Regions from separate parts of the Rothia sp. HMSC064D08 genome, predicted to be linked through region 2. Evidence: riboswitches for the same ligand, from Rfam matches in the RefSeq annotation. Region 2 holds a riboswitch; the other holds the start of a gene.
What was found. Region 2 has a riboswitch for S-adenosylmethionine ahead of HMPREF2625_RS00875 (ABC transporter ATP-binding protein). Riboswitches for the same ligand answer to the same signal wherever they lie in the genome.

Region 1 (7,568 bases), on a different contig from region 2:
CTGCTCGACCCACTCCAGCACGTAGTCGCTGGCCTGTTCTATGGTCCGCACATCCGCGTTGAGCTGTTGGTCCAGCGGGTACCACTGGTAACCTATGGCCTCGGCGGGAATGTGGGCACCGGTTGCGTCCGCCGAAAACTGGGTGCCTACCGGCTGCGGGGCGCGCATTCCCGCGTAGGTGATGCCCTCCTGCGGCAGATGTTCAGCCAGCGACAGCAGGTCTTTCTCGTGCGAACCGTACCCGTGCAGCAGAAGCACCAGGTGGGTTCCGGCGCGTTCATCCTCGGGTCGGGAATATTCGACAATGTACGTATTTTCGCTCATATCTTCATCTTACCGAGGAGCCTGCCATAAACAACCGAATTAGATTTCCGCTCAAGGCTTGACCCTCACCCAACGTCAGGATCTACAGTAAAAACATGGACGCGAACACTACACCAGATGGCGGGCAGCACGAGTACACCGTAGGAGAGGCTGCATCCCTGCACGGGCTGACCGTGCGCACGCTTCACCACTGGGAACAGCGGGGTCTGATCAGCCCCGCGCACGATGAGCTCAACGGATACCGCTACTACAGCGATGCCGATCTTGAGCGCATCACCGTCATTATGGGGTATCGCGCCATTGGCATGAGCCTTGAAGCCATTCGCAGCGTACTGCAGGACGAAGCGAACAGCACCGAGCATCTACTCGCCCAGCGAGATATGCTCCAGCGCAAAATGGCCGCCTATGAGCGCATGCTAACAACACTAGATCAACTTTTGGAGGATGCAATGGCACCTAAGAACGAACAGCTTACCGCTGCAGAAAAAGCAGAAATTATGGGCGACGGGTTCAACCCCGCACATGAGCAAGAAGCGCAGGAGCGTTACGGGCACACCGACGATTGGGCTGAATACCAACGCCGTACTGCGGCTATGAGCCGCACCGACTGGGTGAAGGGCAAGCAGGAGCTTGACACGGTTGAGCAAGCCCTCGTCGAGGCTTTCACTCGTGGCGTGCAGCCGGGCAGTGAGGAAGCGAATGAGCTTGCCGAGCGGCACCGCGCCTCACTTTTCTTCTTCGAGGTAACCCCCGCCAAACACGTAATTCTGGCACGCGGTTATGTTGAGGACGCCCGTTTCAACGAGCACTACGAGAAGCTCGCTGCGGGACTGGCTGTCTGGCTGCGGGACATCATCTACGAGAATGCCCGCGCCCACGGCCTTGACCCCGAGAATGTGACCTGGTGCTAACCTCGTCCATTCACAAATATCGGTACCGTACACAAAGCCTTGTGGGGACTTATTTCACGCCGAAATATAGTCCTCACAAGGCTTTTATGTACGGTTTCTATGTTCGGATATATAAAAACGAAAGCTAGTTCTGTTTTTGTGTTTCAAGAGGCGAACCGAAAAGAGCGGATATATCATGAAGAGATTTTTCTTCATCGACAGCGCGCTCTCGCTCGGGAACCGGGACTCCGAGAGCCTTAGCGAGAATCGCCTCCAACTGGCGGGATTCGACTAAGAAACCGTCATGTCCGTGGTCGGATTCGATAATATCGACCTTTACGGGAACCGGCAGCGCCTCCGCCAGACGATACGATTCGTGCGGAAAAAACAGACGATCGGTGCTTACGGCGGCGATAGTCCACTTGCAGTCGCTGAGCGCAAGCGCATGCGAGAGGCTGCCGCGCCCGTGTGCAACATCGTGTGAAATTAGCGCCTCATTCACGGCAAGGTAGCTATTGGCGTCAAAACGCTCAACGAGCTTATCGCCGTGGTGGTCTAGGTAGCTTTCGACCGCATACCGTCCGCGGTTCTCACCGATGGACCCGCCGTCGGTGGATTCTCCGCGGTTTGCCTGCCGCCCAAAGCGGTGCTCCAACTCTGCTGGGCTGCGGTAGGTGGTATGGGCTATGCGCCTCGCCAGCGCGAGCCCGGCTGTGGGTGCCGTTCCCCCGTAATAGTCGCCGGAAACAAAATTGGCATCAGCACGGATGGCGAGGTTCTGGGTGTGCGCCCAGGAAATCTGTTCGGCAGTGGCGGCGGGGCCGGCGGCGATGACCGCGCATCCACGTACCAGCTCGGGGAAGGTTGCCGCCCATTCGATAGCGCGTGCTCCGCCGAGCGATCCTCCGATGACGTGGTGAAAACTCTTAATCCCTAACCGGGTGATAAGTTCGGCTTCGGCTCGTACCGAGTCGCGAATAGTGACGTGAGGGAAGCGTGATCCCCAGGGTTTCCCGGCGCCCGGGTATCCCTCGGGTACGATGCTTGCCGGGCCGGTTGAGCCGTAGCATCCGCCCAAGATATTGGGGGCGATCACAAAATATTTGGTGGTATCGACCACCGCGCCCGGCCCCACAATACCTTCCCACCAACCATCACTTTCGACCGCACGGATACTGGGTGCAGGCATATCCGATGTGGGAATCCCACGCGAAACATGGGTGTCACCGGTGAGGGCGTGCAGAATAAGAATCGCGTTGTCCCCAGCTTTATTAAGAGTCCCCCACGTTTCGTACCCGATGTTTACCTGTGGAAGCACGGTACCGTTTTCGAGGGTGAAATCACCGATCGCCATCTGCCGCAGGTACCCCTGAGCGCTGGGATGCTGCAGCTGCGACAGATAGGTGGCGTGTACGGTATTTTCCGTCATGTTTTCTCCTGGGTAACCGGTAGTTGGTAATGGCAGGCGAGAAACCGATACCGCGACCGGGCACTTACTGTGCAGCCCGGTCGCGGCGGTGCAGGTTAGGCGTTCAGAGTTGCAAAACCCAATTCTAGGTCTGCGATAATGTCGTCAATATTTTCGATACCTACCGAGAGACGCACAAAGTTTTTGCTCACCCCAATTGCCTCTAGCTCTTCCTCGGAAAGCTGCGAGTGGGTGGTGGATGCAGGGTGAATAACAAGCGAGCGTACATCGCCGATATTCGCAACATTGGAGTGCAGCTGCAGAGCGTCCACAAAGGTGCGAGTCTGTTCCAGGTCTGCGTCTTTGAGGGTGAATCCCACAACGGCGCCCGGTCCCTTCGGCAGGTATTTTTGGGCTCGCTCGTACCAGGGCGATGAAGGCAGACCGGCCCAGATCACCTGATCGACCAGCGGATGCTCCTCCAACCAGTTTGCGACCTTGGTCGCGTTCTCGATATGGCGTTCGATGCGCAGGGAAAGAGTCTCCAGACCGATACCAATGTTGAAGGCGTTAGTTGGAGAGATCGCCGCCCCGGTGTCGCGCAGAAGCGAAACTCGCGCCTTGAGAATATAGGAAAGGTTCGCACCGAAGGCGGAGTCTTTGCCCAAGTCACGGGCATAAACTAAACCGTGGTAGCCAGGTGCTGGCTCGTTGAACTTGGGGAACTTTTCAGGGTCGGCACCATAGTCGAAATTCCCGGAGTCCACGATAACGCCGCCGATTGAGGTGCCGTGCCCACCCAGATATTTCGTGGCGGAATGGATTACCACATCTGCCCCAAATTCGATGGGGCGCACAAGGTATGGGGTGGGAACGGTGTTATCGACGATTAGGGGAACGCCATTGTCGTGGGCGATCTGGGCGATAGGCTCGATGTCGAGCACATCGTTCCGGGGGTTAGGTACGGTTTCTCCGTAGAAGAGTTTCGTGTTGGGGCGAACCGCATCGCGCCATTGCTGCAGGTCGTCCGGGTTTTCAACAAACGTAGTTTCAACGCCGAGGTCGGCAAGCGTGTATTTAAGTAGGTTGTAGGTTCCCCCATAAATTGATGGGGAAGCCACGATATGGTCGCCCGCGCCCGCAATATTAAGAATCGCATAGGTAATAGCCGCTTGGCCTGAGGCCAGCAAAAGCGCACCCACTCCCCCTTCAAGGGATGCGATGCGGTTTTCGATAACCTCTTGGGTGGGGTTGTTCAGACGGGTATAGATAGGCCCAAGCTCAGCTAGAGCGAAACGGTTAGCGGCCTGTTCTGCGTTCTCGAAAACGAACGAGGTGGTCTGGTAGATAGGTAACGCCCGAGCTCCCGTTGCGGCATCCGGTGCCTGCCCCGCGTGAATCTGGCGGGTCTCAAATTTCCAACCGGCGGGGTTGGCGGGAGTCGGGACTGTAGTGTTGCTCATGCGAAGCTCCTTGTGATAGTTCAGGGGGCCGCATGCCGATTTCGGTACAGAGTTCTTAGGCTTTCTTCTCTGCAAACGAAAAAACGATGTACCAGAATCGGGCACATCGGTCCCGCGCTTGCGTTGTACTTTGTGTTCAACGCCTGGTCCTCACCCAGGGCACCCCACCGCGGAGGAGGGTTGCCGGCCAGCTAGCTGGGGCTTATCACTGGCTCTCATGACCTGCATCTAGAGTTTCATAGGAAGCGCGCACGGTCAAGCGGGATACGTGTTTTCGGCGTATTGTTGCAAAGATGACGTTTTATGAATTGCCTTTGCTCTGACCTCATTTTAGGGATTCGTATACTCTCAACCCGATTAGCCGAGTCAGGCACCTGTAGTATCCGCAGCAGATTCATCCCATTGGCCTTGACCCGGTGGTAGTCCAACAGAGTCTAAAAGACCGGGGAAAAGATTCTCAATCACGCTGTCTCGGCGTGTAATTTTACGGTGCGTTCCCAGCACTTCGGTGTGCATGAGCCCTGATTCTCGGAGCACTTTGAAATGATAAGACATCGTAGATTTGGCGATTCCATAGTCAAAATCACCGCAGAACTGCGGTCCGTGGTCAGCAATGCGTGCGAGAACATCTCGTCGAATGGGATCTGACAATGCGCCAAGGACACGATCCAACGTCACATCATCAGGGGTGGGGTGATGCAGCCGTTCTTTACCCATAACCATGCCTTTCCAGGTTCTTCGCATAACGTATTGAGCCTGCAAGACTCTGTGACAGAATATTACCTCTTGGGCTTGCCCTTTAGCATAATATAGATTTATTCTAATTTCGACGAACATAGAAATAGCATCAAGGGGTACACCATGAATTCTCACAATACATCTCATCAGCTACCTCAAAATTCTGAGGCAACCATGCGGCTTGTCTCATTCAGCACTCTCTTTGTCATCGGCACAGATACTCTGCTCACTGCCCCTCTGCTTCCGCTGCTCAGCAAGGAGTTCAACACCAGCACAGAACAATCAGGGTGGTTCGTCTCTGCATACGCTTTAGGGTATGCAGTTTTCGCACTCATTGCAGGCCCGCTGTCAGACCGCATTGATCGCAGGCGCATTATTCTTACCGGGTCCATCGGCTTTACGCTTTTTACGGGCTTATGCGGTTTAGCATGGGGGTTTTGGTCTCTTTTTACCGCCCGGTTTCTTGCGGGAGTGTTCGCTTCTCTGATCTCACCGCAGATTTGGGCATCTATCCCCATGACAGTGCCGAAACAAGCCATTATTAAAACTATGGGGTATGCAACGGCTGGACTTGCCATAGCCCAAATCGCCGGTATTCCTGTAGGTTCATTCCTCTCCACTTATGGATGGCAGATACCATTTTTTGCAATCGCCGCAGCGTCTCTTCTTCTCTTGGGTATACTCTATTCACGTTTTCCCAGCATTCCCCCCTGTGGCTGCGGCGCAAGATGGAAATTTTCTGACTCCCTACCTGCACGTTTTAAAAGCCCCTTCACTTTTGCTATCCCTCCTGGCGTACCTGATTTTCCAGACAGGAGTATTCGCATCTCTATCTTTCATAGGTTCATGGTTTGCGCGAGACTTTGGGGCATCGCAGACAACCATCGGTTTCGCCATGCTTGTAATCGGATGTGGCAACGCTCTAGGCTCCCTCACAGGGTCACGATTCGTCGCACATATAGGTATGCAAAAGACTATGCTCGTGGGGCTTATTGCACTCAGTATTGTGTATCTCTCAGTGTCATTGACAGCTAATTTCTGGACTGCTTTAGGTATTTTTACGCTTGCACTTTTTCTCGGAGGAGTTATGCTCCCCATCCTCATGGGAGAGCTGCAAAGCCATACCGCTATAGCTCGCGGTACTGTATCATCCCTCTCAAACACGGCAATGTACGCTGGAACAACTATCAGCGGTGCCGTCGGCGGTACATTACTCACACAGTTTCCGGGGTATAGCGGTATAGCCGTTATGAGCGCATGTGCAATCGCAATTTCTCTTGGGGTCTATGCACTTGGCGGAGCGTTCCGGCCGAAAAACGGGGAATCGTTTTAACTTCTTCGAATAAAATCAAAAAAAATTTAATCACAGCATTCCGTGAGCCATGCTACACTGATGGAAACCTTGAATCTAGGAGTGATGAGGTATGACCTCCCGCTAAAGTCGCACCGGCTCGCGGAATGCCCGCCCAGATGGTGGGCTCTAAAAATTTCAGAAATAACCCTGCTTTGGTTCGATACATTTCATGAGCGCATAGTGAGCACCTTGAACACCAAAGTTCTGAGGGTTTCATTGTTATACCTTCCGCATCTGCAGTCGGTGACTTGGGATTATTCAGGCACTAAGAAGTGCCTCTCTCACGACTATTCATCTCACCCGTCCCACATATTGCAGGCGTGCGAACACCATGCTCAAGAGGCTTCGGGTGACTAAGCACCGCAAGGTTTTATCACAATGTCTACAATTCTTGACGCGGCACAGCTATGCCGCACCTTTGGCAAAGGTGAACACGCTTTCACCGCTGTCGATAATGTTTCGTTCAGTATAAGCTCCGGCGAAATTCATGCTCTGCTCGGTCCCAATGGGGCGGGGAAAACAACGGTTGTGCAGATGTGCGCAACACTGCTGACTCCCACGAGCGGTACCGTGCGCATTGACGGGGTGGATGCACTTGCGCACCCCCAGCGTGCGCGCGCGTCCCTAGGGCTTGCGCTCGGCGGAGATACCGGGTTCTATCCGCGAGCATCCGCCCGCGATAATCTTCTCTTCTTCGCTGACCTTGCCGGGGTTAGCGCGCGCAAACGCCGTAATCAGGTGGCGAGCGCTTTGGAACGGGTCGATCTTGCCGATGTTGCCGCGAAGAAGGTACAGGAGTTTTCCCGCGGTATGAAACAACGTCTGCACATCGCGCGGGCACTGCTGGGCGAGCCGAAACTGCTGCTTTTGGATGAGCCGACGAACGGGCTTGACCCAGATATTTCGCTGACGATACGCCAGCTAATTCGCTCCCTCGCTGATGACGGCACCGCTATTTTACTCACGAGCCATCTGCTGGGCGAGATTGAGGAGTTAGCGCATCGGGTCACGGTCATCGGGGCTGGTCGTGTAGCGGTTTCGGGCACAGTGGCGGATATTACCGCGCACGCCGGGATCTCCGCTACCACCGTGGGGCGTGTGGGTGCGAATGCCGGGGCGGTGCTTCAAGAACTTGCCCGGTCTTTGGGCGATGCAGGAACAGTGTTGCTGACCCCGCGCGGCAGCGAGTGGGAGATCACCGTGTACTGGAATGAACGTTCTGTTTCAGAAGAGCCGCACCCCTTCAGTACCGAACACGCCGAGGCTCTGCTGACCCGTATTCTCGCTGAGCGTGAGGTTCAGATGCTCACACCGCTGTATACTCGCCCAGCCACCCTCGAAGAGGCATACCTGGCTATGGCGGAAGGACTGAAACGATGAACCGGCAACTT
Region 2 (7,568 bases):
ATTCGGCGTTCTTCCCAAAACGGGGGCGAAGAGGTGTAGCTGCTGAGGGATGTTATTCCGAGCGTGCGAGGACATACATAACATTCCGAAGCTGGCGAGGCAATGAGTCAGATGAAACACGCTCTCGCTGCACCTCTTCGCTCCCGGGCTTTACCCCGCACAACCGTTCATATACCACTTTCTTGCTCAAACGGCATCGTGATGCCGCCCAAGATGTATTCGCATTCGAGAACCCGCAACACCCGCAGGCTCTCGCCGATGAATACCACTCACTTCACTCTCTATTTAAGATTCCCTCTCACTCAACACAACGACATAAGGAATATCTCTCATGAAATTACGTACTATAGCGCGCCTGATGCTGGCGTTTGTCAGCCTGGTGCTTGTTGCTCCTCTGAATTCTCTGCCCGTTTCTGCGGTGGAGGCGAAGCCTGCTCAACAGCCTGCACCCGCGCAGAACCAGAATATAGATCCCGTTCAGGACCCCAACTCGGGTGATCGCGACGGCGATCATATTCCCGACGAGCTGGAAAGAGACGGGTACGATATCAACAACGATGGCATACCAGAGATCGATTTCCCTAAGATGGGCGCGGATCCCAACCATAAAGACATTTTTGTCGAGATGGATTATATGCCCGGTGAGCTTGCCAGTGAGGAAGAACTGGATCGAATCGTGCAATCTTTCGCGGATATAAATATCAGCAATCCCGACGGCAGAACGGGTATTAATCTGCACTTGGATGCCGGTGCCGCCCGGGGACCTAAGTACAACTTGGGAGGAGGCGAACAGGTCAAGTGGCAAGTGCTCAGCGACGATATAGGTAACAACCCTGGGAACTGGGCCAGGTTTAAAGCTTCTCATTTTAATCAGCGTCGTGATGGACTCTTTCATTATATGGTTTGGGGCGACTACTACGTGCAACAACAAAATGGGGAGAGCGGTTCATCAGGATTGGGACAATTGGGAGGTCGTGATTTCATGGTGACTGTGGGGAAGACACACTGGAATAACAATAAAGGTAATATGAGCGATATTCGCGTGGGTACTTTTATTCACGAGCTGGGACACAACCTCGGCCTGCAGCACGGTGGTGATGCCGATGAGAAAGGCGAAAAAGGTAAACCACAGTACTTCAGCGTGATGAATTATAACTATCAGCTCACTGGCATTCCCAAGGCTGATGGAACCAAATATTTCGGATACCTTCAGCAGGATATGCCGACCCTTAACGAATGGGTCTTGGACGAACGCAAAGGCTTTGGTCCCCAAGCTCGTGGGTACCTGTATCGGCCCAATCCAGAGGCCGTACCGAGGCCAGCGGATGGACCTGTCGATCTCAACGGTAATGGCGAAATCGACCATGGAATCTACGCTCTTGATCTTAACCGTGACGGAATGAAAGGCTGGCTGACGGCACCAAGCGACCTGAAAAAATTGAGCTTTGGAGCTGTGTTTGGACGAGGTGCTGACGAGACTATCCCTGAGCCCAAGGTGGAAATAAACCCCATCACCGCGGATGATGCCCGCGAAATGGATCTCATTTCCTAAATAATTCGACGCTTTTCCTAGAACGGGATCGAAGAATTGCAGCGGGAGCGTTAAACACGCTCCCGCTGCAAACTATTGCTCCCGGAATTTACCTCGCCGAGTGTGTCCGCTTCACAGTCTTAGTGAGTGGGGTACTTCGCCTTCACCCAGCGTTCAAAAACGCCGATGAGCCCATCCGTGAGCTTGCCCAAGATGGCGAGCAGCACAATTGAAAGCAACAGCCGGTCGGTGCGCCCATTATTCTGCGAATCCGTCAGCAGATACCCCAGACCCATAGAAGCCCCCAGCAGCTCCGCCGCAACCAGGAACAGCCAGGCCTGAGCGAGCGCCAGCCGAAGCCCGGAAACCACCGACGGGAGCACGGCAGGCAGCTGAACCGTCGTGAAGAGGCGAATACCCTTGAGTCCGAATGCTTGTGCCGCCTCCACGAGTTTCACATCAACGTGCGCCAACGCAGCCGAAACGGTGGTGTACACGGGGAAGAAAGCGCCAATGGCAACCAGCGTTACCTTAGAGTTTTCGCCGATCCCCACCCACAGCAGCAGAAGCGGAACCCACGCCAGCGAAGGCACGGCGCGCAGGGCCCCAATCGTGGGTGCGGCTACAAGCCGCGCGGGTACCGAAAGCCCAATCAACGCACCCAAAACCAAGCCCAATACGGCGCCGATCAAGAATCCCAGCAGGACGCGCTGCGTCGAAATTGCTACGTGAGTTAGAAGGTCACCGCGCTGCGCTAGCTCAAAACCGGCGGCAATCACTTTCGTGGGCGAGGGCAGCTGAACCGCCGTAAACACCCCGGCGGTGCTCAGACCGTGCCAGAGAGCAATCAGCGCAACCGGCAGCAGCAGACCCACCAGCTTCTTCGGTGAAAAACGCTTTACCGACGTATTTACACGGGGTTCACGTGATTTTTTGCGGGTGCGCGTATCCGAATTTTCCGGATGCACCCCCGCAGGTGCCGCCGCTCCTTCGGCGACCGCGTCCAGCACTTGAACCTTCTGGTCTGAACTCTCCTGAACCGCTGACTCCCGTATCGAAGCCTGCCCGCCAGAACGTTTAAGAGTCACACTCATTACTTGCTCACCGCCTTCTGAACTTTCTCGACTGCGGCACGATCAGCCTTCTTCGCAAAGCTGTTATCCACAATGCTGCCCAGCGCCTGGTCCACATCGGATTGGCTGGGAACGTCGCCGGATTCCACCAGAATCGGGCCAACACCCTTGAGCACCTGCACCTGTTTATCCCCCGGAACCGGGTCAATATCCAGGTGGGTACGCTCCATCACGAGCTTGGCGGTATCGGGTTTAATACCGGATTCTTCTTCAACAATGGTGGTGGCTTCTTCCGTGTTCGCCAGCGCCCACTGCCGGGCGTATTCGTAGACGTTCACGATCGCCTGCGCCGCATCCGGGTTATCTTTGAGGAAAGATTCGGTGGCATTGAGGAACCCGTACGTGTTGAAGTCCAGGTTGCGGTAGAAGAGCACATCCTGGTTTTCGACCTCGGCGCTCGCCATGATCGGGTCAAGTCCGCTCCACGCGTTCACCTGCCCCTTATCCAGTGCGGTGCGCCCGTCGGCATGCTGGAGGTTTTGAATCGTCACCTCTTTGGCAGAAATACCTTCTTGTTTGAGCGCCTGCAGGAGCAGGAAGTAAGGGTCGGTACCCTTGGTAACCGCCACCGATTTGCCCTTCAAATCGCTGACTTTCGTGATGCCGGAATCCTTCGTTGTGACGAGTGCCGACCATTCGGGCTGCGAATACAGGTCAATAACCTTGATGGGCGAACCATTCGCGCGTGCCAGCAGGGCAGCGGATCCGGCGGTTGAGCCGACGTCGATATTCCCGGAACGCAGCGCCTCGTTGGCTTTATTAGACCCTGCTGACTTAACCCATTCGACTTTCTTGTTCTGCTCTGAGAGCACGGTCTCTAGCCAGCCCTTTTTCCTGATAATCAGCGAGAGCGGGTTATAGGTTGCGTAGTCAATGGTAACTGTGTCTTTGCTCTTGGGTGCACCTGCACCGGGTGTTCCGGCGCCTTCACCGGCGCATCCGGCAAGAACGGTGGTGAGAGCGGTAAACGCGAAGAATCCTTTGAGGGCTTCGGCGCGGGTGATGGGTTTCATGGGGGTTCCTTGGGGTAGCGTTACGACTGAATATAGAGCGATCATTCGCTCGGTAAGTGTGTAAAATCCACAAAAATTCACGGGAGGGGAGAGGCTAAGCACGCCGGATTTGCCGAAATTACTCGGGCAACCGCCAGCTTGCGGCTATAACAACGATGCGCGTGCGGTCCGCAAGACCTAGCGTTCGTTCACGCCCAGCTCGGCAAGAAGCTCGGCGCGCAGGCTCGTGAGTTTACTATCGGCGCGATCACGCGGTCGTGGTGTATCTATCGTGACGATGCGCTGGATCGTGGCGGGCGCATCGGCTGAATTCTTACCGAGTACGATCACCCGGTCCGAGAGGTACAGCGCTTCTTCTACATCGTGCGTGACGAGCAGAATCGTGGTCGGGTCTTGCCGGTGAATGTCGAGCAGTAAATCCTGCATATTGATGCGGGTCAGCGCATCGAGTGCACCGAACGGTTCATCGAGTAGCAGCACCCCGGGGTTGCGAGCCAGCGCCCGCGCCAGGGAAACACGCTGTGCCATGCCGCCGGAAATCTCGCGCGGATGGTGGGTTCCGTACTCGCTTAGCCCCACAAGATTCAGCAGGCGCTGCACATCTCTTGTGCCTTGAGATTTCGGGGTTCCCGGCGGCAGCCCGAGCGCCACATTATCGGCGACGGTGCGCCAGGGCAGTAGGCGCGGTTCCTGAAAACCGATCGCCACGCGGTCATCAAGCCCCTTCACCTCGCGTTCGCCAATGCGCACTCGCCCGCTCGTGATGCGGTTCAGTCCGGCGGCGGCACGCAGCAGCGTTGATTTGCCGCATCCTGACGAACCGATCACCGAAATAATCTCGCCTTCTGCGGCGGTAAACGATATGTCACGCAGAACTTCGTGCGTGCCTTTGCCCGGCTGTGGGAAAGACTGGCCTACGGACTCGAAGGCGATAGGTTGTGCCGTGGTGTTCTGTGCCGCGGTGAGTACGGCTGCATGTGTTTGCGTCATCTCACGTCCATCGTTCCTGGCGTTAGCACCCGCACTCGGGTTGCTGCGATGTCGTGGAGCCAGGTCTCTCAATCGCTCTGGATGGGTAATACCCTTCAACGGTAGGGCAGAGCGCCCGCGGTGCGCCAAGAATATGTCGCAAGATGTCTTTACGTTGCGTTTGTGGTGCGTAACATTACGGGCGACAGTCACAAACATTAATATTCGTCATAATATCGCACCAACCACGACACCCCTTATACACTCAAAAACAAGGATTATGAGTCCCGGCGTAAAGCTCTGGCTAGCCGGGCGGCAACCCTCTCCCGTAGCGGGGTGCTCCAGATGATGATCTGGCTTCAAGGGACACGAAGCAAGTACGGCGCGAATGCGCCACCTGCACGACTTGGAACACCAAGAAGGTCACCACTTATAAAGGAGGCGGCGCGCGGGGTGCAGGAATACCCGAACATTCGCGAAAGGAACGTAGATGGCTGAGCAGAAGAAGCGCATCGCAGTTAACGCATTCGACATGACCTGTGTGGGTCACCAGAGCTTCGACCTCTGGCGCCACCCCCGCTCCCGCGCTACCGAGTACAACACCATCAAATACTGGACCGACCTGGCACAGATCCTTGAGAAGGGCTTCTTCGACGGCGTATTCTTAGCCGATGTTGTGGGCATCTACGATATTTACAAGAACTCCGCCGCACCCGCTATCGAAGGTGGCGCGCAGGTGCCCGTGAACGATCCGTTCATGCAGATCTCCGCAATGGCTGCCGTAACTGAGCACCTAGGCTTTGGCGTGACCTCAGCCGTCACCTACGAGCAGCCCTATACGCTCGCACGCAAGTACGCTTCCCTTGACCACCTCACCAACGGGCGCGTGGGCTTTAACGTGGTGACCTCATACCTGCCCTCCGCCGCCGAATGCCAGGGCCTCGAAACCCAGATTGAGCACGATACCCGATACGAACTCGCCGAAGAATTCTTGGATGTCTGCTACAAACTCTGGGAAGGCTCCTGGGAAGACGGCGCGGTCGTCAAAGACCGCGAGAAGGGCATCTACGCCGACCCCGCCAAGGTGCACCCGATTCAGCACAAGGGCAAGTACTTCAGCGTGCCTGGTGCGGGTCTAACCGAACCCAGCCCCCAACGCACCCCCGTGATTTTCCAGGCGGGCGCATCCAGCCGCGGGCAGAAGTTCTCGGGCAAGCATGCCGAAGTTGTGTTTATCGGTGCGCTCCGCCCCGATCTGACCCGCATTATTACCGACCGTATCCGTGACCGTGCCGAAGAGAACGGCCGCGGCCGCGACGAAATCAAGGTTTTCGCGATGCTCTCCATCATTGTGGACGAAACCGAAGAGAAGGCGAAGGCAAAGTACGAAGAGTACCGCAAGTACGTGAACCTGGAATCTTCGCAGGCCATTATCGGCGGCTGGTCCGGCGTGGATCTTTCCCAGTTCGACGAAGACGAGGTACTCAACTATGTGAAGACCGAGTCGATTCAGTCCTTCCTCACCCCCTTCACCCTGCAGGCCAAGGATAAGCAGTGGACGCGTAAGGATATTGCCGAGCACTGCACTATTGGCGGTATGGGCGAGGTTATTGTGGGCGACCCGCAGCAGGTGGCCGACGAGCTTGAACGCTGGATTGATGAAGGTGGCCTGGACGGTATTAACCTGGCATACCACGTTTCGCCCGGCTCCTTCGAGGACTTCATCGAGTTCGTGGTTCCCGAGCTGCAAAAGCGCGGGCGCTACCGCACCTCCTATGAGGGTGAGACCCTGCGCGAAAGCCTGTTCGGCAAGGGACAGACTAAGGTTGCAGACTCCCACCCGGCCGCGAAGTACCGCGGCGCCTACGTGGGTAAGCCCTCCACAGCAGACACCCCGGCACGCGCGATCGCGAACTAACCAACTCTGCTTCGTTTCCTCCACAATATATTGAAAACAGTGCAGAACCCGCCCCTCTCCGGTTTGACCGCCGGGATGGCGGGTTCTCGCATGCCCGAACCTGGTAGCCCTTTAGAATGGGGTGCATGAGCGAAACAACCCTATATGATCCTCAAACCCGCTGCCCCTGCACAAGTGGCGAGGTATACGGTGCCTGCTGCGGGCGGTACCTGGGCGAGTTTGCCGCATCCGGAACCCTGAACGCGCCCACGCCGCTGGCTCTGATGCGCTCGCGATTTACCGCCTTCGCCCTGCACGATGCGCCCTACCTGCTGGCAAGCTGGCACCCGCACACGCGCCCCGCCGAGCTAACGCTGGATGAAACGCTGCGCTGGTACCGGCTGGATATTCTGGGCTCTTCGGGCGGTCCCTTCGATGCGGCGGGCACGGTCGAGTTCGCGGCGTACTACCGCTCAGTTCCCGGCACGCCCGCCGAAGAACGTGTGAAAGGTGCCATGCACGAAAAATCCCGCTTCGAGAAAGTAAACGGCACCTGGTACTACCTAGATGGCGAGGTCAGCTAAGCGTTTCCCCATCGTGCGGCATGGCAGAAATATTCCTCTTGTGGTATGTTTTTGCCATGATATCGGTCGCGGAATATGCCCAGCACGCCGGGGTGAGCCCCCGAAGCGTGCGTGCACGCCTTGAACGAGGATCTTTGAGTGGACAAAAAATCGCCGGGCGGTGGATGGTTTCAGATAACCCGCACGAGCATCACTCCGCACATGGGCGCAAAATCTCGATGTCATCCTTCAATCAACTTGCCGCCTATCTTGACGGTAACAGTGCATCCCTTACCCCCGATGCACGCCGCCGTGCCAAAGAACGTGCACATAACCTCTCCGAACGTGGGGTAGAAGCTCTTAGGCAGTATGCAGTGCGTGCAGATGCGAAACTTCAATTCTATGCTGTGCCTTCTGCTGACCTGCATGACTTGATGGACGAACGAACATTAGCGCTTACGG

Region 1: another riboswitch for S-adenosylmethionine. It lies ahead of HMPREF2625_RS06345 (bifunctional o-acetylhomoserine/o-acetylserine sulfhydrylase); the one in region 2 lies ahead of HMPREF2625_RS00875 (ABC transporter ATP-binding protein).

The regions. Positions count from the first base shown of each region.
Region 1 covers NZ_KV797899.1:214,541-222,108, reverse strand. The annotation lists gene HMPREF2625_RS06360 (alpha/beta hydrolase) at 1-324, opposite strand, end outside; gene HMPREF2625_RS06355 (MerR family transcriptional regulator) at 420-1,235, shown strand; gene HMPREF2625_RS06350 (homoserine O-acetyltransferase MetX) at 1,360-2,643, opposite strand; gene HMPREF2625_RS06345 (bifunctional o-acetylhomoserine/o-acetylserine sulfhydrylase) at 2,739-4,085, opposite strand; SAM riboswitch class IV at 4,195-4,308, opposite strand; gene HMPREF2625_RS06340 (ArsR/SmtB family transcription factor) at 4,452-4,802, opposite strand; partial or broken gene HMPREF2625_RS11175 (MFS transporter) at 4,947-5,450, shown strand; gene HMPREF2625_RS11170 (MFS transporter) at 5,446-6,156, shown strand; gene HMPREF2625_RS06330 (ABC transporter ATP-binding protein) at 6,556-7,557, shown strand; gene HMPREF2625_RS06325 (hypothetical protein) at 7,554-7,568, shown strand, end outside.
Region 2 covers NZ_KV797887.1:173,905-181,472, forward strand. The annotation lists gene HMPREF2625_RS00860 (zinc-dependent metalloprotease family protein) at 332-1,552, shown strand; gene HMPREF2625_RS00865 (ABC transporter permease) at 1,672-2,625, opposite strand; gene HMPREF2625_RS00870 (aliphatic sulfonate ABC transporter substrate-binding protein) at 2,625-3,677, opposite strand; gene HMPREF2625_RS00875 (ABC transporter ATP-binding protein) at 3,855-4,667, opposite strand; SAM riboswitch class I at 4,672-4,755, opposite strand; SAM riboswitch class IV at 4,923-5,032, shown strand; gene HMPREF2625_RS00880 (LLM class flavin-dependent oxidoreductase) at 5,137-6,564, shown strand; gene HMPREF2625_RS00885 (YchJ family protein) at 6,690-7,127, shown strand; gene HMPREF2625_RS00890 (hypothetical protein) at 7,166-7,568, shown strand, end outside.